DNA from 3 places in the Mesobacillus stamsii genome. Region 3 is predicted to be linked to each of the others. Evidence: riboswitches for the same ligand, from Rfam matches in the RefSeq annotation. Region 3 holds a riboswitch; each other region holds the start of a gene.

Region 1 (7,399 bases), on a different contig from region 3:
AGTCCACAGGCAATCACTACATCGGGCTGGGCTTCCGCCATTTTTTTGATCAGTTCTTCTGCACATTTGTCATACTGAACCGGCAGCAAAATCGTTTCAATTTCCACATTCTCCAGCGAAAACCTCTCTGCTTCCAACAGCAATTTTTCAGTTGGATTTATACTCATCTTCCCAAACGGCTCAAAGCCTGAAATTAATACTTTCACGAATGAACACCACCTTCTTAGAAAAAATCGAAACAAACACTTCAATATTATATTACCAGAAATCATAGAAAAATCAGTATTTTAATTTTATATCCAATGAAAGGTTGCGTATTATTCGTTTTTTTCACTAAAAATTAATATAAGTATTAATATTATTTATTATTTTATAAATTTATCTTTACTTTATTAATTTTAACATTTAATATCATTAATATAGAAAGGAGGCAGTCATGGCTTATCCTGTCTTAACGAAATGTCCCGTTTGCAGCCAGACCCTTAAAATTACCAAACTGCAATGCAATCATTGTGATACAACAATTGAAAATGAATTTGAACTATCAAGGCTTGCTTCTTTAACCAGGGACCAGCTTCAGTTCATCGAGATCTTTCTCGTTTCCCGGGGAAATATTAAAGAAGTGGAAAAAGAACTTGGAATATCTTATCCGACTGTCAGGGGGAAACTGAACGATATTATCATTGCACTTGGATATGACACTCAAAAGAAGAATGAACTGGACGAAAAGAAAATCGTTGCTATGCTGGAGAAGGGTGAAATTTCACCAGAGGATGCAATCAAACTTTTAAAAGGGGAATAGGGAGGCGTTTTTGATGAGAGAAGAAATTTCAAAAATTTTAACGATGGTTCAAGAAGGAAAAATTGATTCAGATAAAGGGGCACAGCTAATTGCTGTACTCAAGGAAAAAGAATCTACTGTCTTTGCACAAAAACCTAATAATTACTTAGATAAAACCTTAAAAATCCGCATTGTATCCAAGGAAAATGACAATGTAAACGTCAACGTGCCGATCAAATTAGTAAAGGCACTTCTCAAAACTGGATACAGCATAGCGGCCGGAATCCCTCAATCCCAGCAATACGTCAAAGACCTTGATATCAATCTGCTGATCGATGCAATTGAAAACGAGCTCGATGGGAACATTGTCGATATCCAATCGGCAAATGGCGATACAGTGAAAGTCGTCATTGAGTAAAAAAATGTTAAAAATAAAAATAAAAACCAATAAAGTCGCATTCTCCCTCCCTGTCCCTTACACCTTCTTAAAAGCTGGCAGTATGATTATTGGATCGAAAAAGTTCCAGACCCAGATGCATAAATGGGCAAATCAGAATAATGAACAATATCAAATTCCAGCCGCACTTTTCACTACTCTACTAAACAGGCAGCTGCTGAATGAACTTATCCGTGAATTAGGCAGACATAAAGGAACATTGCTTGTTGATGCAAGATTGCAAGATGGTACCGAGGTCATGATCAAACTTTGAAATAGAAGATATCCTAGCTTCATTTTTTACGATGACTGGATTAAACAACTTTTCTAAACAAACATACCACCCTGACGATACCGGTCGCTTATCATCTTTTTTATTTGGCTTTACGAATTTTTGTAAATAGAGGAAAAGGATTTATTGCAGTTGAACGGCGTCTATATGAATGTATCTACAGTATCACGGATCATTGGGACTGCAGCAGCTGGAATCCTCCTGGTGGCCATGCCATTGAATTCTGTCTATCTCAATCAATGGCTGCCTATCTTATCCTTTTTGGTCTTACATGGTTATTACAATTTGAAGAAAAGAAGACGCACATGACAGTCACGGAAAACCAGAAGCAGGGATTCAAAGATGTCTTCCCTGTTATCTTAAAATTGCCAATTGTCATGATGACCTTGGTTTTGACATTAGTTCCACTCCTATTCTTAGGAGGCTTTAATCTTGTCATCATCAATATCAGTGAACTTCAGGAAAGTTCTGCGATCAAAGGCTAGATCTATACTGCCGAAGGACTTGCGTTCATGACCGGAGCGTTTCTGATCAAACGAATCAGCCATAAATTCTCCCCTTATAAAATTCTGTTTTCCAGTTCGATGCTAATCGGGTTTTTCACAGTTGATGTTGTATTTTGCCGATCAGCCAGTGCTGACAATTGTCTCCTTCCTGATATTCGGTTTTTCCGTTGGCAGTTTTTTCCCGACTGCTGCGACAATCTTCCAAACGAGGGTGCCAAAGGATTTCCATGGCCGCTTCTTCTCGTTCAGAAACATGATGGACCGATTTATCTTTCAGGCAGTGCTGCCCCTTACCGGATTCCTGCTTGATGCTAGATGAGCGTCACTTTTGGAGTATTGGCCATTACCGTCACGACAGTCTTCTTCATCAGGTCACGTAATGCAAGAGCCATCGCCGATCTCGAACAGAAGATAAGCTAATCAAATTTGTACATGGATAAAAGCTGCCTGCAAAAACAGGCAGCTTCTTTTCAATATATATCCATCCTCGTCTTTCTGTCTGTTATCGAGGTTATAATGAAACACTTCCGACTAGTTCTTTTTTGGAATTTCACAACCATCGTCGTCACAAATCATTCCATCATCATTGTTCAAAATAGTGATTTCACTCTCAGCGATGACTTTTTTCAACGTCTGGACGATCGTTTCAGTAGACTGGGCACCAGTAATAGCATACTTCTTATTGATCAAGAAGAATGGCACACCTGTGATCCCATACTGTTGGGCAGTGCTTTCATCAGCACGAACTTCTTCTGCCATTTCATTACTTGCGAGCATTTTCTCTACAGCTTCGCGATTCAGTCCGACTTCTCCAGCTAAGTCCACCAATGTTTCGTGGTCTCCAATATCCTTTGAATCCGTAAAATAGGCACGCAACAGCCTTTCCGTCATCTCAGCCATTAATCCATGGCTTTTCGCGAACATTGCTAAGCGATGGGCATCGAATGTATTTGTTAAAATCAACGTATCAAAATTATATTCCAGACCAGATTCCTTCGCCATCTGCACGATATTTTGCGTACTCGCCTTTGCCTGGGCGATGCTCATCCCATATTTTTTGGAGAGAGATTCATACATATTGAGATCTATACCTCGCTCCTTGTTTGGATCTAGCTCGTAGCAGCGGTACGTTACCTCAATTGGGTGGTCAATCTGTTTAATAGCGTCATCCAGACGCCTTTTGCCAATATAGCAAAATGGTCAAGCAAAGTCTGTCCACATTTCAATTTGCATTATGAATCCTCCTCTTAATCAAATCACATTATAGTATAGGTGTTAATCCAGCAAAATACACGAAATCCGACTCGGCAAATCAAGTCCCTGTTCTATAAGCCAAAAAAGCTGCCATGGCAGCTTTTTTTCCAATTAATATGCTTTTTGTAAGTGCTGAATTTCCTTAAAAGCCTGGTGTAGATTAGATTTCACCATGATTCCTTCCAGATTCAGTCCGAGTGTCACCATCGTATGAGCCACCTCTGGACGGATGCCGGTCATAATGGTTTTTACACCAACAAGCGAAAGGGCGCTAGTGACTTTAAATAGCTGATCGGCAACCATCGTATCTACAATCATAACGCCGGATACATCAAAGATAAGATGGGTCAGCTTTAGCTTCACCGCTTGGCTTAGCGTTTCTTCCATCAATAACCGCGCTCTTTCTGTATCCACATTCCCAACTAGAGGCAGGACACCGACCCCAGGCATTAACGGAACAACCGGTACGGAAAGTTCAAGCAATGCTGTTTTGGCATTTTCTAGACTCTTTTGATGTGCTTCAACAAATGTGAGACTAAAGCTGTATATTGCATGGTCCATCAACGGGTCAATAATATCCAAAACATCAAAGAAGACAGCAGTGGACATGTCCTTAGCCACTTCTCTAATCGCATGCCAAATATGTTCACGATAATAGGTAGAATCCTTTAGTGCTTCATCAAGAGAGGCACCAAGATTATAAATATATTCACCCGTTTCTTTTCCCCATGTTGTCAGCTTATCGAAAACCCCTTTAGGGTCTTCGTGCTCGATCAAGGCTTCACCGAACAGTTCAATAAAGTTGGCCCTGACTTCAAGTATTTGCTGCTCAACTTTCTCAAAATCATGTTTCTGTGCTTCCGTTAAGACACCGTCTGAAAACCTGTCTTCATGCACTGCCTTCGCAATTTGATTTTTTCTGTTAACTATTGCTTCACCTATGGTTTGCAGTTCTGTGGTCATTCCGATTCCTCCATATGTTCTATGACAATGATCACCTATCAATCTAAACTTAAGTATTCTATTAGGGACTGTTATTAATCATCATATCGCATAATAGGAATGTAGTACAAGTTTTTACCCTACAAACCTTACTATCTGTTTTTTGTTTTACTTATCCTGGCTTTCCTCGTCGTTGAGGTCGTCTTCTTCTGATTCTTCTTCATCATGCTTCTCTTTATTCTCTTTATTCTCTTTCCTTTCTTTCGTCTTGGCTTGTTCTTTTTCTGTTGTTTTCTCTTCTTGCTTCTCTTCTGCTTGGATCACTTGTTCTTTTTGATTTTCTTCGTCCTTCTCTCTCACTTCACGTTTTTGTTCTACAGCTTTCTTTTCTGTTTCCATTTCCTTTTTAGCAACCTTCACAGTGTCTGCCTTCGCTTTCAATTCTGTATCTGCCTTTTTTTCTTCTGTATCGGAAGCATTCGTACTCATCACCGTACTTGCGATTGAAGCCACTCCAGTACTAACTTGCTGTACAGTCAAATCTGGTTCTTTTGTAGTATCCGCTTCTTCAGCCTGTGTTGCTGCATCAGACCCTTCATCAACTGATCTCTCGTCTATTTTATCGGTATCCATTTCTTCTTCATCAGAAGATTTTTTATTGCCTGATACGAGTCCATTCATTTGCGAAGGATGGACTTTAAGTTGCTTTGCTGCCTGACCAAGTCCAGCATTTTCCTCAGTAAATACCACGGCAACCTCTTCTACTGTCTTGCCAGCTGTTCTTGCAAGCCAAAAGATTTGTGCGATTTGTCCATAGCCTAAGTTTTGTTCGCGCAGTTTGGAGACCATTTCACGATCAAGCTCTTTTACTACGTTCGCGACAATTTTTGTTTGCTCTGTTTCCTCTGTAACTGATTCCTTTAGTCCATCTTCAAGTTCTTCAGTAATCCCTTCCTCAAGATTAGCTGCTTTTTCCAACTCTTCTGCCAATCGAGCTTCCCCAGTGGCATCGGTCTCTTTTTCAACAATAACCTCTGTGACCTTCTCTTGCGCTTTCTTAAGCGTTATTAAATAATCCTTAAACGTCTCTTGAACGAGTTCTCTCTTGTTTTCTTGAGACATAACTGACGCCTCAGCAAGTCTCTCGTTTGCAAAGTCAAGCAGTAGCTGAGCCTCCTTTTCATTATCAAAGGTAAGAAAAAGCTGCAATTCTTCCAGTAATTGATCAAACGTAAATAAAAACTCGTCAGGTGTCGTCCCAGGATCAGCCGTTTCTACGACACCCTGCGCCGAGACACCCGTACCAAAAGCAAGCAATCCTGTTAAAATGGTTGATGCGACTAATTTATTCATTCCAATTCCCCCCATAATATATTGGAATTAAAATCAAAAAAAGTGCTATCCGAAGATCAGCACACATAAGATGACTATGTGAAGCTTCGGCAACTGGCTGGCTGGTCAAGACTTTAGCCCCTGTAGTTTTGCGTCCTCAGGTTCCCCTGAGTTTGCCTTTATCGGATTTTAATTCTATTTTTATCATACTTAATTGCCGAGTAAAAATAAATATTTTTTTTTACTAAGATTGCTTTTCCTGATAGATTTTTCTATCTGTTAAAAAGTAATTCCTTTACTCTTTTATTCTGAAAAATTCTGTTGTGACAGGGTCTATTATCCTATATAATATATAATTGGTGTTTAAATATCGTGGTTCGTAACCATCCCACGTAAAAAAACTAGGAGAGATGAATAATGAACACAAGAACGATTGTCCGTAACGGGATTCTGGCAGCTTTGTATATCGCTGTATCAGCTGTCATCCAGCCATTCGGTTTTACCAATGTACAATTTCGAATTTCGGAAATGTTCAACCACCTGATTGTTTTTAACAAAAAGTATTTCTTTGGGATTGTATTAGGCGTGTTTTTAACAAACCTGCTCTTTTCCCCGATGGTCGCCTATGACCTTGTGTTTGGAGTTGGCCAGTCAGTAATTTCTTTATTGGTTACGATCTTATCCGCTAAATACATTAAAAGTATTATCGGGCGAATGATTGTAAACACAGTGTTATTCACCTTCACGATGTTCCTGATTGCGATTGAATTGAATCTCGCATTCCAGCTGCCGTTCTGGTTCACATGGCTAACAACAGCCGCGGGTGAATTTATCGTAATGGCTATCGGTATTCCCGTAATGCTCGCAATCCATAAACGAGTAAATCTCGAGAAGTTGATATAAGGAAAGAAACCGCACGGATTTAATCCATGCGGTTTTTATTACGTTTCATCATTAAAAACTCTATAGGATTCTGTCCTCCACCAGGCAAGGTCCGGAAACTGGTCTTCACCTACGATGACGGTTTCCCCAATTCTCGGAGTCGCAATCTCGACTCCAGATTCCTCTGCAGCCCGGACTGCCCGTTCAATTGGATCATGCCAGGCATGGAGCGACAGAGTAAATGCCCCCCAATGTACCGGAAGAAGAAGCTTTCCTTTCACATCCTGATGTGCCTGTACCGTTTCTTCAGGAAGCATATGAATATCTGCCCAGCGTACGTCATATTGGCCGCATTCCATCAGCGTCAGGTCAAACGGGCCATATTTCTCGCCAATCTCTTTAAAATGCGAACCATAACCGCCATCGCCACTGAAATATATTTTTGTATCCCGGGCAATGATGACCCAAGAACACCAAAGCGTTGAGTTACGGTCGGCAAGTCCGCGGCCAGAAAAATGGCGAGCCGGGGTGCACGCGAGCTTAAGGCCTTCGAAAGTATATTCATTCCACCAATCGTGTTCACTGATCTTCTCTTCTGGAATTCCCCATCTTGCCAAATGGCTTCCAACACCGAGAGGAGTGATGAACTGTTTTACCTTTTCTTTCATATTCATGATTGAACCATAATCAAGATGATCATAATGGTCATGCGACAGTACCACAGCATCGATTGCTGGCAGATCCTCGATTTTGAAAGGAAGCTTTCTGCTGTACCGCTGGTTTTTGATTGGAAACGGTGTTGGCGCTTTCCCAAACATTGGATCAAACAGAATCGTTTTCCCCTCTACCTCAAGCATGAAAGCCGAGTGACCAAACCAGGTAACTCTTGCTGAATTAGAACGATCTATTCCTGGAGAATAGGGTACGATCGAAAGGGGAGTCCGAGGTTTTCTTTCGACCTTACTTTTTAAAAA
Region 2 (7,399 bases), on a different contig from region 3:
ATCCGGTACATAAAAGACCCGGTTGCGGGATTTCGTTTTGTCTGCCATGATGGCACAAACCGTATTCGCCTGATTCTTGACGTCCTCGCCGATTCCGCCTCTTGCTGGTACGAACACCAAACCTTTTTCGCCAAAGTCAGGAGTCAGGCTTTCCGCCACGGCCGCCATCGTCGATCCCCCAGTTACAGCAATGATATTTTTATCGCCATGGAGGAGCTCTTTCATGCTTCCGGCTGTCGCGCGGCCCAGCTCGCTTTTCACCCATGGTAAACGATCGCTGTCTCCTGGAACCACAATGACCTTTCGGATGCCCATGCGTTTTTCAAGCTGATGCTCTAATGTGTTTATACCCATTATGTCCCGCATTACTCTATCAAGACTTTCCAGTATATCTTTACCCTCTTTTGTCAGTGTCATTCCTGAAACCGACATGGAGATCAGATTCTGGTCTTTCAAAAACTCTACCTCAGAACGCAAAACCCGTTCTGTCAAATTCAGGCTGGTCGAGAGATTCCTCCTGCCAACTGGCTGCATTACGTTTATGTATTGGAGGATGAGAGAGCGTTTTTGCATAACTTGCAGTAAATCGGGCAATATTCTTTTTTGAATATCAATGAGCGATAAGTCCATGTTGATATTCTCCTTTATAAGTGATGGGCGTAAAATGTCCCGCTAAGACATATTATGTCCCACTCGTGGTAAAAAAAATCACCCCTGCTACAGAATCCATTTTAACAGGTGTGAAATTCTTAATCAACTTATAAACTCAAGGTTTTTTCGTGAAAACGCTTCATTTATGAACTTTTTAGTAATAATGCCATTTTGCAGCTCTTCTCCATCCAGTTTGATGACCGGAATGGTTATCCCATACTTTTCGACAAGCTCGCTATCGTCGTCAATATTGATTTCTTCTATTGTAAAATTCCAGTTTTGCTGGAGTTCTTCGAGAATCTGGCGCGCATTCTCGCATAAGTGGCAGCGAGGACGCGAATAAAGTTTGACTATTTTTTTCATTTCAGACTCCTTATCCTGCTTATTCGAATCGTTTTCGTTTGGCGGAGGACGGGATCCCTAACTGGTCTCGGTATTTCGCGACTGTTCTGCGGGATATCATCATTCCTTTCTGTTCCTTCAGCATTTCCACTAGCGCCTGGTCCGAAATCGGCTTTCTTTTATCTTCTTCCATTATATAGTGCTCGATTGCCGCCTTTACAGATTGCGATGAGGCATGATCGTTTTCGGTGGTGGCAACCCCACTAGTAAAGAACGATTTCAATTCATAGGTTCCGCTTGGTGTCTGCACATATTTTTCACGGACCGTCCGGCTAACGGTTGACTCGTGGATCTCCAGCTCATCCGCCACCTCCCTCATCGTCATCGGCGACAAGTGAGAAGGTCCTTTCAAGAAAAAGTCCGGCTGTTTTTCAATGATTTTCATCGATACTTTAAGCAATGTTTCCTTCCGCTGTTCAAGGCTGCGGCGAACCCACTGGAAATCCCCCTGCTTTTCCTGGAGGAATTTATTGACTTCTTGATCCTTATGCTGTGATAGCTGGCGATAATAGCTGTCGTTAAAAGAAATTTTCGGAATCAGCGCATCATAGACACCGACGGATAGTTTCTCTCCTTCTCGTTTCACGATAACATCCGGCACAATATAGGCCGGCTGCTCTCGCTGAAAAACTGCGCCTGGTTTGGGATCAAGCTTCTGAATCTCATCATGGACCTTCTGGATATCCTTCAAATCAATCCCCAGAATTTTAGCCAGAGCCTTCCACTTTTTCTCGGCAAAAAGAAGAAAGTGCTCGCTAATAATCGTGATTGCCAGCTGGTTTTCTCGTGAACGCTGCTGCCTTTTTAACTGAATAAGCAGACACTCCTGAAGGTCCTTTCCGGCGATGCCAGCCGGATCCAATGATTGCAGCTTAAAGAAAGCGCAATCGATTATTTCTTTATCAACTGCAAATCTTTTTATTAGTTCCTCGCGATCTAGATTTAAGTAACCGTTTTCATCTATATTTTCAATCAGCACAGGTAAAATCACTTTTTCTATAGGCGACGCTTTTAAGAAATTTAGTTGGGAATGAAGGTATTCTTCCAGCGTCTCGCTCTCATTGGAACCGATTTGCTCAATCAAGTTCCTATCGTCTCGATCGAAGCTTCGTTTTGGCTTTTTTCTCGTTCGGTCCATATTGGAGTCCAATTGAGTAATATTTTTGAATTCAACTTGCAACAGGGGATTTTCCACCGATTTAGCTTCTAAAAAAGCAGCAAGCTCCTGTGCAGAATATTGCAAAAGCGCAATTGCCTGAGTCAACTCCTGCGTCATCGCCAATTTCAACGTTTGCTTTTGCACCAAACTAGCTTTCATATCCATCCAAATCACCCCTGCATTCATTTTACATGATAAACGAGCATTGGTGTATGGAAAGAATTTGACAGGACAATCAAAATCCACTATCGACATCACATTACTTCCGACTACTTTTGCCGGAAAAGACGAAAACCTTTCCGGACTTGAACCAACTTCGGACTACTTTTGCCGGAAACGACGGAAACCTGTCCGAACTTTAGCAAACTTCGGACTACTTTTGCCGAAAACGACGGGAACCTGTCCGAACTAGCGCCAACTTCGGACTACTTTTGCCGAAAGCGACGAAAACCTGTCCGAACTAAGGCCAACTTCGGACAGCTTTCCCCTCCAAACCGAACCAGTTACCGAATGAACGTAGCTTCTTTAATCAAATACTGTCGGCAAACTCTTGATGAGCAGTTACTTTCGTTTTATTGTTAATAAACTTACTTAACTCCAATTGGGCTTGTCTACTTAAATTTTGAAATTCAATTCCATAAACAACGAATTCTTCCCCAAGATGATCTTCTCTTCTTACTATCTTCCCCTTTAAGATTAAAGGAATTCCATGCAATTCAAAAGAGATCATTACACAAATATCAGACCTTACAGGAAGTTCAAAATTACTCGTCATTTTCAATCCGGATAAGCTAATATCCTTAATATAACCAGTAATCTTCTTATTTCGTAAACTTCTAAATTTCGGATTTCCTATCTCATAAAAACTTACAGTACAAAATTCATTCTCAACTGGTACCCTTATACATTTTCTTCTGTTTTTCCTAGGTGTACCAACCGAAGGGGCTTTATCTGTTACTTGTTTGGGAAAATGCTTTTTTGGCTGTGAAGTTATTTCTGTTTTCATTCTTTTATTTAAATTAGCTATATTCAAATACATAAGAATATGAATCAATGTTATTGAAAAAATAATTAACAAGCTTATTTCAGTAGTCATTATAAGCAAACTCCTGTTCTTGAAAGGAGTGAAGGTTTACCGAGTAGATATCCTTGAGCATATTTAACACCTAAGCTTTTTAAAATTGCCAGGCTTATCTCGTCTTCTACTCCCTCTACAATTAGATCGGAATTGTATTTCTCACAAAAATTAAGCAAAGAAAATATAACGTCTTTTTTCTGCTCATTCGAAAATAAATCTGTAACAAAATAACGATCTAACTTTAAAAAGTCAGGTTGTAATTCTAAAAGCATCCTGATCGATGTAGAACCTTTACCAAAATCATCTACTGCTATTTTCAAGCCTAGTTTCTTTAATTCAGGTAATGCCATCTTTACTTTTTCTAAATTAATTTGCTCACTTTCTACAATTTCCAAGATTATCTGTTGACTCATGAAACGATTTTCCTGGATAATACTCCTTATAAAAGGCAGGAAATTGGGATTAATAATTGTCGATGGAAAGACATTTAAAAACAGTTTCTTTCGTCCTTTTGAATCATCTGCCAATTGGTAGGTGGCGAAGGCTTTGTGAATAGACCGCGAATCTAATTCATAAAGCCTTTTTTCCTTTTTAGCGATCCTGAAACTTTCTTCCGGATTGATGCGTTGCATGGTTCTTAATAGGCCTTCATAACCAACCAAGTGCCATTTCTGGACATCGTAGATTGGTTGAAATAAATGATACATTTCTAAACCTTGTTCTGATTCAATCATTTTACACCTCCATAAATATAAAAAAGCACAAATTCCCAAAAAAATGGGAGCGTGTGCTTTTTTCTTTCCCACTTTCTTCGGTAACCCAGCTACCTTAGCAATTGCCTTAGGTCTGAAGCTTTGCGTCCTTACCTTTCGATAAGTTTGCCTTTTTCGTATAAAGTGTCGATATAGTGAATAATTTACACTTTATTCCGACAAAAGTCTACACCATTTTACATTTTATTGGTTTTTTTAAAGAAAATATGGGTTTTTAGTTTTAATTAACCATCCAATTATTGGGTCCGGTTTCCTATTTGGTAATGAAGGTGTTCAAGAATATTTTGGGAATCTTTTATACGAATGACATCTCTATTTATAGGAATGTAAATAAAATAAGGGTTTTCGAGGTATACGGACAGTTGATCCGAATACTCGAAAACCCTTATTTTTTCTATGTTGTAGTGCCCTCGGCGAGAATCGAACTCACATTTTAAGCTTCGGAGGCTTACGTGCTATCCGTTGCACCACGAGGGCATGTCTGAAGTTGACAGTACGCTTAACTATTATAGGATAAGTCATCTCCATTTGCAAGAAGGATTTTCTGCCGTATCTTTTTTACCCGATGTAATCGATCCCGAATACACAGTTATCATACAAAAAATTTATTATGTGACGATAGTCGTTCGTCTCTTAAAATCTCAAATACTCATCTACATCTGCCCTATCAGCGTTTGTTTAAAAATGACTAACTTGGGTAAGATGGATACGGTACAGCAAATGGGAATATTGTCGAACAGTTTTTGCTGGCTTTGTAAGCGATTTGTTTGACCTTTATTGACCATGCGTGTATCATGAAACTACATAAGGCACTTTGGCAAACGAACCATTTAATGCCAGCCTAGTTATGGCAAGATTTAACGTTAAAGGAGGAAAACAAACATGAACTTGATTCCTACAGTTATTGAACAAACGAACCGGGGCGAGAGGGCATATGATATTTATTCCCGCCTTTTAAAGGATCGCATTATTATGCTGGGAAGCGGCATTGATGACAATGTTGCCAACTCCATTGTAGCCCAGCTGCTTTTCCTGGAAGCTGAAAATCCGGAAAAAGACATTTCTATCTACATTAATAGCCCTGGCGGCAGCATCACTGCCGGAATGGCAATTTACGATACTATGCAGTTCATCAAACCAGATGTACAGACAATCTGTATCGGTATGGCTGCTTCCATGGGTGCCTTCCTTCTCGCAGCCGGAACAAAAGGCAAGCGTTATGCCCTGCCAAACGCGGAAGTCATGATTCACCAGCCACTTGGAGGCGCACAAGGACAGGCAACTGAAATCGAAATCGCTGCAAAGCGCATCCTGTTCCTTCGTGAAAAGCTGAATACCATTCTTTCCGAACGTACCGGCCAGTCGCTTGAAGTCATTTCAAAGGATACGGACCGCGATAATTTCATGACAGCTGAGCGTGCGAAAGAATATGGTCTTGTCGATCAAATCATCACACGCAGCATAATCGAAGAAAAAAAGAATAAATAATCGCAGAAAACTCGCCCTTGTAAAAGAGCGAGTTTTTTTATTAAGCTTAATTTTCATTCTGAATATATTCAGTTAGCTTTGCTATCGCTTCTTCTTCGTCCTTTCCATTTGCGATCAGATTCACCGATACGCCGGAACTGACTGCCAGACTCATCAAGCCCATGATGCTCTTTGCATTCACCTTTTTCCCATCCTTCTCCAGAAAAATATCGGATGAGAACCTGTTTGCTTCTTGCACGAATAATGCCGCAGGGCGTGCCTGCAGTCCGGTCTTCAGTTTGACTTGCACCTGTTTTTCAACCATTGCTTTTCCTCCTGATCCCTATTTATTTATCGTTTGCCCGGCACGCAGTTTATCTGCTATCTCATCAATTTTTCGCAGCCGGTGATTGATTCCTGATTTGCTGATCGTTCCCCCGCTGACCATTTCGCCCAGCTCCTTGAGGGTGACTTCCTGATAATCGACACGAAGCTGAGCAATCTCCCTCAGCTTTTCCGGTAAAATTTGCAGGCCAACTGTATCCCTTATAAATCGGATATTCTCCACCTGTCTTAATGCGGCGCTGATCGTTTTATTTAAGTTCGCCGTTTCACAATTAACAAGGCGATTGACCGAGTTTCTCATATCGCGGACAATCCGGATATCTTCAAATCTCAGCAAGGCATTGTGGGCACCGACAATGGTCAAAAACTCGGTGATTTTTTCCGCCTCCTTCAGATAAGTGATAAAGCCTTTTTTCCGTTCCAGCGTTTTGCTGTTCAGTCCAAAGGTGTTCATCAACTGACTTAAAGAATCATTATGCTCCTGATATATCGAGGCAATCTCCAGATGATAGGACGATGTTTCCGGGTTATTCACTGACCCACCTGCAAGAAAAGCACCTCTTAAATAAGAACGCTTACAACATTTCTTTTTAACTAGTTCTCGTGAAATTTCATGGTTAATTTCCATGCCTTCTCCTAAAATCTTTAAATCCTCCAGAATTTCTCTGGCCGATTCATTCAGGCGGACAATATAAACATTATTTTTTTTCAGCCGCATCTTCTTTCGCACCAAAAGCTCTACCTGTATCTGATAGCTTTTCTTGATCAAGGTATAGATTCGCCTGGCAATCGCGGCATTTTCTGTCTGTACGTCTACGATGAGTTTGCGATTAGAGAAGGAAAGGGAACCATTCATCCGGATCAAAGCGGACAATTCGGCATTGCCGCAGCAGCCCTTCACGTCCATATTCGTGAGTTCTTTTTTTGTTTCCGAAGCGAACGACACCTCTTCACCCCCTGATTGTCTGGTGCTGACGCCTCACAAAAGGACAGCAGCTGTTTTTTTTATCGAGGCAAACGCTTGCTTCTTATATTTACGCGTTATGCCTCTTTTTGGTTTCATCAATTATCATCGAATATAAAATTTCTGCAACTTTCTTTGTATCATGTCGGATGACATTGCCATCCAGTTCTGCGATTTCGTCCTGGACGACTTCGACTCCTAAAGAATTCAATCGTTCCAGATCAAATACGACAGGCTGGGCCCGTTCTTCCTTGTAGCGAAGCTCCACATCCGGTGGGATGGTCTCACTGTTTACCAAAACCGTATCGATAAAAGCACAATCCATATGATCGTAGATCGCTTGTATATGGTCGCTTGCCGTAAAATCATGCGTCTCGCCGGCCTGGGTCATTAAATTGCAAACATACACCTTGCGCGCTTTTGCTTTGCACACTTCCTTGCCAAGCTTTTTCACAAGCAAGTTTGGCAGGATGCTTGTATATAAGCTTCCCGGGCCGATGACAATCAAATCCGCTTCTCTGATCGCCTGGAGCGTTTCAGGCAATGGCTTTACGCCTTCA
Region 3 (7,399 bases):
TTCCACTCCCCGATATTGACCATTGGTTCAATCGTGAACACCATGCCTTCCTTTAGCCGCAGCCCTTTTCCCGGCAGGCCAAAATGAGGAATATCAGGCTTTTCATGAATCACCGAGCCGATTCCATGTCCGATAAACTCACGCACAACCGAAAGCCCTTCCCCCTCTACATAAGACTGGATTGCATGCCCAATATCGCCAATCCGATTACCCGGTAAAGAAGCAGCGATCCCGCGGTATAAAGCCTCTTTTGTCACATCCAGCAGTTTTTGCGACCGCTCGCTGATGTTCCCTACCGCATAGCTCCAGGCAGAATCGGCCAAGGCACCATTCAGGTTGACAACCATGTCAATCGTCACAATGTCCCCCTCTTTCAATGCTTCTTTCCGTGGAAATCCGTGGCAAACCTCATCGTTCACGCTGGCACAAGTGGCATATTGATAATTCCGATAGCCTTTTTGCTCAGGTGTCGCCCCATGCTTTTTCAAATAATTCTCTACAAATTCATCTATTTCCCATGTTGTAACCCCAGGCTTGATGATTTTGTGCAACTGCTTATGCACAGCAGCAAGTAATTTTCCAGCTTCCTTCATATTTTCTATCTCTCGAGCCGATTTCAAAACAATCATTCTGTCATCTCCCTGATTTAATTCATCCTCTATCTTATCTTATACGTAAAATTTCGCAAAATGAACTAGTTTATCACCTGGATCCTTTTAGTATTTTTTAGCGAGAATTTTTGCTCCATTAAAAAAAACCTTCTGCCGAAGCAAAAAGGTTTCACCTAAAAATTTATTGCAACACTTTTAGTGCCTCGCGATTGAACGCGGGGATATCCTTCGGTTCCCTGCTTGTCACCAGTTGGTTGCAGCAGACTACGACTTCCTTGTCCATGTATTTCGCTCCCGCATATTCCATGTCGACGCGTATCGACTTGTAGCCAGTTGCTCCTCGGCCTTCAAGTGTTTTGGCTGTCAATAACAATTGCGGACCATGGCAAATCGCAAATACTGGCTTTTTCTCCTCCATAAAGGATTTGGCAAATTGGACGAACCGATCATCCTCGCGCAGCTGATCGGGAGAAAAGCCGCCCGGAATGAATAATGCATCAAAATCTTCCGGTTTTACCTCGTCAATGCCCTGCTCAATTTTAACCTCTGCTTTTCCTTGCTTGCCTTTCACTGTCTTTCCTTTTTCTTTTTCAATCGTAACCACTGCATGTCCTGCCTCCGTAAACACACGGGAAGGCTCAAGGTATTCAACATCTTCAAATAGATCGGTTATCAAACAGGCGATTTTCTTTCCCATAAATTCAACACTCCTTTAAAAAAATTCTCCACTATTCTATTTTCCCCTGTTTGCCACCGCCAAAACATCGAAAGCCCTCTTAATAAAAAGCTGAAAAATGATTTAATTTCTACAGATTTGAGCTATAATTTGTTTAAGACAGCATTAGGGAGAGAGAGCATCATGAAAAATGGCTATATCAATGTGATGGAAGAAGTGGTTTCCACTCTTGTCAATGTGTTAATGATGAGCCCGGATTACCAGACATTTTGCAATTGTCAAAAGTGCCGGAATGATATAATCGCCATCAGCCTGAACACTCTTCCAAGTCACTATGTCACGACAGAAGACGGCCGCAAAATGGTATTTGAACAGCTTAACACCCAAGACAACAGAGCATGGATCAATAAACGGATTATCAGTGCCATCCATCTAGTCGGAAAATACCCGAAGCATTAAGAAAAACCGGGCAAACTGCGCCCGGTCCTTTTTTGGGTTTGGCTGATAATCGATTTCCATCAGAAACTCGCTTTCCGCGGGGCGACAGGTGAGCCTCCCCTCACTTCTCTCAAAACTTTCCGATAGCAAGCGCGCCTATCACCATCTTTTCACCCCAACCCTCACAGGACCGGTTTTTTTGGTAAGAACATAGAACCTGTCAAAATAACGGGGCTTTCTTGACAACTTTTCGTTCTACACCCACAAACCTGTCAAAATAAATTTGTCCAGCATTAGCACCATAGCCCAACGCTTAGGAAAGCCGTTTGCCGCTAACTCCTCGAGACGTTTTTCGCCTTCGTGCCTATCAACAAAAAAGATTCGTTTAAGAATATGATGCATTCTCGCATAATTATACGTTAAAAATTTTTTATCGGACAGACTCCTACGCGCTGGAGCTGGATTAAAAAACCAAAAGTAGTTTCCCACAACTAAATAATTTTATAATATCCTAAACAGTAAAGAAAAGCTGCCAGCTCTTTTTTTATTTTTTCTGGCTGTCCATGCGTCTGGCAAAATCCACGAATCGGAATTTGTCGGGGCGGTGCCTGGACTCGGTATACTGGAAAAGAGTTGCATCGGCAAAATAAATATAATTTTTCACGATGACAATTGCGTGAAAGCCTTCCATATCCAAAAGCTCACGGTCCTCTTCATTCGGTTCCTCCACCGTGAATTCCTTTTTGGCAAAACTGATTTGTTTCTTGAGTTCTTGCTCAATATACTCAAAAATCGAATTTTGACACTTCTGACGAGTTAGACCAGGCACCTGCTTTTCAACGATAAAATCCTTATCGAGAATCACCCGTTCTTCATCAATATGCCGAACCCTTTTTACTTTCCAGACCAATTCTTCGTTTACAATATTCAGTTCCTTTGCGATATCCGTTCCTGCCTGTTCGAGGACAAACCCATCCACAGTCGTCTTCGTTTTCCCCCCCATATTTTTAGCCAGTTCTTTAAAGCTAATCAACCCGGAGATCGGGAACTGATGCCTTTTTAAATCCAGCACGAGGGAGCCTTTGCCGCGGATTTTTTGGATAAAACCATTTTGCGCGAGAAGGTTCAGAGCTTTTCGGATCGTTTCGCGCGATGTTTGGTACCGATCGGCGAACTCATTCTCTGAAGGCAAAATTGTTTTGGGATGAAAATGCCCCTCGCGGATTTGCTGTGCGATCTCTTCATAAATCAATAAATACTTTTTCTGCATATCATCACCACACCAAGTCTAATTGCCTTCATTTTACCTTTTTTTTGATAAAAAGAATACATAAGACTAGGTTGTTCACCTATTATCTCATTTTTTCCCAACATTTTGGTAAAAATAATTCTCCTAAAACTGCGAAAAATGGTTATACTTGTTCTGTAGGATGTTCTCTATATGGAACTTTTTCTTGAGATTTGTTATGATAAAACTATTAATTTAACAAGGTGTGTGGAAAGCATGATTGGTGAACGCGTCAAAAAACTTCGACAAGAAAAAAGAATGTCCCTATCCGAGTTAGCTGAGCAAGCTGGCGTCGCAAAATCCAATTTAAGCTCCTTGGAACGGAATTTGCAAACGAATCCTTCCATTCAATTTCTTGAAAAGATTGCTGGAGTTTTAAAAGTTCCAGTTGATCAATTGATCCATGAACAAGTCGATACCGAAAATATTGATTCTGACTGGGTTAATCTTGTGAAAGAAGCAATGGATTCCGGAATCAGCAAGGACGAGTTCCGTGAATTTCTAGAATTCAATAAATGGAAACTAAACAATAAATAATTTACAAAGGATAGCCTAGCTGCTGTCCTTTTTTCACAAAATAAAAGCACCTCAGGAATGAGCTGCCCTAATGATGATGATGTATGTATAAGTCTTTTTACTTCTGTTCGCTGTTCTTTATAAACTTTCTGATTTCCTCTTTATTTATCCCCATCTCTAAAGCTTCCATTATGAGCTGTATCCATTCTGTATCCAGTTCTTCGAAAATTACCTGTTCTTTAATCAAGCTCTTCCCCCCAAAATACAGTTTGTATTCCAGGCGGCCCGGCCATCATAGTGCTTTTGCACCTTAGATCCGTGACTTTGCGTCCTAGTTTTTCAACAAGTTTGCCTTTTTCTGTACCATTTTGCTCACTCACTTACTCCCATTGTCATTGTACCTTGCTCGCAAACGTTAGCATATAATTATTTGTCGTCAATTTATTGGATTTATTCTTCCTTTTCCTCTAAAAAAATACAAAATAATCGGTTTCTATTACATTTTTCTGAAAATTAAGAACTTTTACCTAGTGTTTTTTGTCACATTCTAGCTTTAATTGCTGAATAGTTTTTTTATGTCACCTCCGTAAAACTTTAGATTAGCCTTAAATATGGGTATCTTTGGAGTAACCAAGATTTTTCCAAGGATACTTTCGGACTACTTTTTCCAGACTAACGGCATTAAAAAATGGGTATCTTGTTAAATCTTTGCCACAAACAGGGCAGAGCCATTCCCCATATTCACTGCTGCTGAAGGAAGGACGGTTACACTGATCACAGTTTTTTCGATACACTGTCATTTCCCCCTATTTTACCTATTTATTTTGAGTATAGTTCAGATATACCATTTTTGAAAAAGTCCAAAATAAGGCGAATATTCTTGAAAAAGAACGAAAATCGTTCTTTTTCAAGAATTATCTTTCGTTTTCTCACTTTTTTGTTTTTTAAAAAGAATTAATATGTTATTTATAAAGAACAAATTTGCGAATTTGTTGTAAGGCTTTATCATTAATTCTTAATATTAAATTTTCTGTCATTAAATCGTCACAAAAAACCAGTCTATAACACTCTTTCCCCACTATTTTCTCGCAGATTGTTCACAACTCCCTGATAGGATTAAATTCGATCAAAGGAGGAGATTTCATGAAAAAATTACTTACTGCCATGATGGCAATTTTGTTGGCGATCACCCTATCAGCCTGCGGGAATGACTCCACCAACGAGCCAATGGGTGACCAGAATACAGCAAAGCCAGAAACGATTGTTAAAGAAAATGCTGGCGATGCTCATGCAAATGGCCCACACGAACCCGGACCGGATGATGTTTGTGCTTTCTGTAATATGAAAGTATATACAGAGGCAGACCCAATGGGCGTTTTCACGGCACAAGCAAAAACCAAAGACGGAGATTATTTGTTCTTTGATGATTCCGGATGTCTGCTTAATGCACCTAGACGCGACCAGCTTGAATTTGAAGAAAAATGGGTGCGTGATTACGTGACTTCAGAATGGATCCAGGCGGATGCTGCAATCCCCGTCAAAGCGAACCTGAAAACACCAATGAAATATGGCTACGCTTTCTTCCAAGATCAAGAAAGTGCCGAGAAATACACCGCTGAAAACAAAGATAAAAACGCGATTATAGCTTCATGGGAACAACTCGATCAGTTAGCGAGTGACAGATATAGGAAGAAAATGAATTCAAAGAGTATGAACAAAGATTCAAACAATATGAAGAATAGCGGAGAATGATGATGGCAATAATAACCAAAGCGGCCATTGAATCTGCTTTAGCTGATCATCGCCTACCTTCAAAAAAAACTCCCGGAACTTTATCCTCCGGGAGTTTTTGCTTCCTTTTTATTCGAACGTCAGGAAGGTGATTTGAAAAATATTTTTTCTAATGGAATATAAATTCCATTTTGATGAACAAGTGAATCAACGGTATCACAGAGCTTCAACTGTCCTTCTTCCAGGAAGGCAGCTCGGTCCGCCAATTCCTCCACAAGGCTGAGAATATGCGTAGTAAAGAAAATCGTTTTTCCCTGCCGCTTCTCTTCCTGAATGATTTCCTTAAAGCGAAATACCCAAAATGGATCGAGACCATTTGTCGGCTCATCAAGAATTCTTAACGGAACATCCGGGAGCAGTGCCTGGGCAAGGGAAAGTCGCTGCTGCATGCCTTTTGAATAGTGTTTGATTTGTGTATCTCGCACTTCAAATAAACCAACCTGTTGAAGTGCGTCATTCACTTTATCATCCCCAATCCCTCTTAATCTCGCAAAAAATGCCAGCACTTCACGGCCTGTCAAATGACGAGGAAAGAGCATCTCATCAGGCATATAAGAAAATTGCTTTTTATACTCATGACTCCTTAGATCGAGATCTCTTCCTTCCAGCAAAACCTTGCCAGTGGTCGGCTTCATCATTCCGGTCAGCATTTTGATTAACGTGCTTTTTCCCGCACCGTTTCCGCCGCAAAGAGCAAAGATTTCCGACTTATTGATGACTAAGTGAATATCGATTACCTTTTTCGTCGCACTGTAATGCTTGGACAGTCCCTCCATCCTGATCCATTCATTCCTCATCTGCAACACCCCTTTTTAGCCTGTAAACGGAAAAAATCACCGGCAATAACATCCAGAGCAAGAAAGCAAAAATAAACAGCGTTTTTCCTGTCACCCCATCTGCCCAGATCGTCAAATCATATAAACGAGGTCCAAATATCGTTGCGCCGTCAAGCGACAGAATGGACTGAACCCGGATCAGTTCTATTGGATTCAGGAAAATGGACACTGTCAGCATCGGCAGCAGCCATTGCTTCCATAACAGCAGACTCAAACCCATAATGAGAAATTCATAGAAAAGGACAAGAAATGCCCAGATAATCAAACTAATGCCAAGTGCCTGAAATCGCGATTTGGCAAAGATCCCGATCACCAACGACAGCGACAAAAAAATTGCGGCAAGCATTAGCGAGTAGAGATAAAATAAAAACAGCAGCGATACAGAAACACCAGCACCTGAAAAGAAAATTACCAACAGTGCTGCACCATATCCAAAGGTCAGCACAGACCAGACGGCGACAAACAAACCTATATATTTTCCGATGATCACACTCCATGGTGAAACAGGATACGTCAGCAGCAGTAGCAGCCCCCTATCCTCCTTTTCGCCGGACAGAAACAGACTGCCGATCAACAGTGAAAGCAGGGGGATCAGCAATAAATTGATATTCAAGAGGCTCGCTGTCATTCGGTTAAATCCATCAAAGCCTGATCCTCCTGTGTTTCCAAGGAACGTAACCATGACGGCAAGTGAGGAGAACAACAAGCCAAATCCTGTCAGCCAATGGCTTCTCATTAACAAGGTGATCTGCTGCTTGGCAATATGCCTCATTGAGTCCAGCTCCACTCATGTTTTTTTAACTGCTGATAGTCCAGTACTTCTCCCATCCCTTGTTTTTTCACATATTGTTCAGCGCTTTCTTTGTCCTTAAAACTTACCACTCCATTTGCCATTGGCGTCCAAAAATCCGGGTGATATGCATGGAAAGCTTTTTCGAGCTCGATCCATTCACCCGTGTCAACATCACGAACGTATTTTTTTGCAGCCGTTTCCTCTTGAAGATTCGCTTCCATCTTAAGAAATTCTTCCATACAGCCAATGTCATCAAACTTGTATACTTCCCCATCAGCAGCAACAACTTCAGTGGCATAGTATTCATGGGCTAGACCCATATTGCAGACTTCGCATACATCAATTTCAGGATTAATTTCTTCTGGCTCCATCGCATTGTTGCTGCAGCCAGCTGCTGTGGCAGAAACCAGCAGAAATAAACCAAGCTTCTTGATCATCTGTATTTCCTTC

What was found. A riboswitch is a leader RNA that binds a small molecule or an ion and turns the genes downstream of it on or off. The one in region 3 is predicted to bind cyclic di-GMP.
Region 1: it holds a riboswitch for cyclic di-GMP, as region 3 does, so the genes downstream of both, J2S25_RS10920 (DUF5667 domain-containing protein) here and J2S25_RS16935 (anti-repressor SinI family protein) in region 3, are expected to answer to the same signal.
Region 2: it holds a riboswitch for cyclic di-GMP, as region 3 does, so the genes downstream of both, J2S25_RS07795 (EAL domain-containing protein) here and J2S25_RS16935 (anti-repressor SinI family protein) in region 3, are expected to answer to the same signal.

What each region holds. Positions count from the first base shown of each region.
Region 1 is NZ_JAUSUN010000011.1:91,692-99,090, forward strand. Features, by position in the region: gene J2S25_RS10880 (pyroglutamyl-peptidase I) at 1-206, opposite strand, end outside; gene J2S25_RS10885 (DUF2089 domain-containing protein) at 437-802, shown strand; gene J2S25_RS10890 (SHOCT-like domain-containing protein) at 816-1,199, shown strand; gene J2S25_RS10895 (hypothetical protein) at 1,204-1,491, shown strand; gene J2S25_RS10900 (hypothetical protein) at 1,815-1,994, shown strand; gene J2S25_RS10905 (hypothetical protein) at 2,116-2,334, shown strand; gene J2S25_RS10910 (DsbA family oxidoreductase) at 2,547-3,203, opposite strand; gene J2S25_RS10915 (STAS domain-containing protein) at 3,381-4,232, opposite strand; gene J2S25_RS10920 (DUF5667 domain-containing protein) at 4,380-5,564, opposite strand; cyclic di-GMP riboswitch class I at 5,650-5,731, opposite strand; PreQ1 riboswitch class I at 5,910-5,954, shown strand; gene J2S25_RS10925 (QueT transporter family protein) at 5,961-6,446, shown strand; gene J2S25_RS10930 (MBL fold metallo-hydrolase) at 6,485-7,399, opposite strand, start outside.
Region 2 is NZ_JAUSUN010000007.1:55,453-62,851, forward strand. Features, by position in the region: gene J2S25_RS07775 (sugar-binding transcriptional regulator) at 1-630, opposite strand, end outside; gene J2S25_RS07780 (glutaredoxin family protein) at 754-1,014, opposite strand; gene rpoN (RNA polymerase factor sigma-54) at 1,034-2,377, opposite strand; gene J2S25_RS07790 (PilZ domain-containing protein) at 2,742-3,308, opposite strand; gene J2S25_RS07795 (EAL domain-containing protein) at 3,308-4,024, opposite strand; cyclic di-GMP riboswitch class I at 4,101-4,183, opposite strand; tRNA gene J2S25_RS07800 (tRNA-Arg) at 4,469-4,540, opposite strand; gene clpP (ATP-dependent Clp endopeptidase proteolytic subunit ClpP) at 4,946-5,551, shown strand; gene J2S25_RS07810 (HPr family phosphocarrier protein) at 5,598-5,855, opposite strand; gene whiA (DNA-binding protein WhiA) at 5,874-6,821, opposite strand; gene mgfK (gluconeogenesis morphogenetic factor MgfK) at 6,910-7,399, opposite strand, start outside.
Region 3 is NZ_JAUSUN010000029.1:17,807-25,205, reverse strand. Features, by position in the region: gene map (type I methionyl aminopeptidase) at 1-629, opposite strand, end outside; gene J2S25_RS16955 (type 1 glutamine amidotransferase domain-containing protein) at 793-1,308, opposite strand; gene J2S25_RS16950 (late competence development ComFB family protein) at 1,471-1,746, shown strand; gene treR (trehalose operon repressor) at 2,270-2,995, opposite strand; gene J2S25_RS16940 (helix-turn-helix domain-containing protein) at 3,230-3,550, shown strand; gene J2S25_RS16935 (anti-repressor SinI family protein) at 3,648-3,776, opposite strand; cyclic di-GMP riboswitch class I at 3,806-3,892, opposite strand; gene J2S25_RS16930 (nitrous oxide reductase accessory protein NosL) at 4,673-5,281, shown strand; gene J2S25_RS16925 (ABC transporter ATP-binding protein) at 5,401-6,117, opposite strand; gene J2S25_RS16920 (ABC transporter permease) at 6,107-6,928, opposite strand; gene J2S25_RS16915 (nitrous oxide reductase accessory protein NosL) at 6,925-7,386, opposite strand; gene nosD (nitrous oxide reductase family maturation protein NosD) at 7,383-7,399, opposite strand, start outside.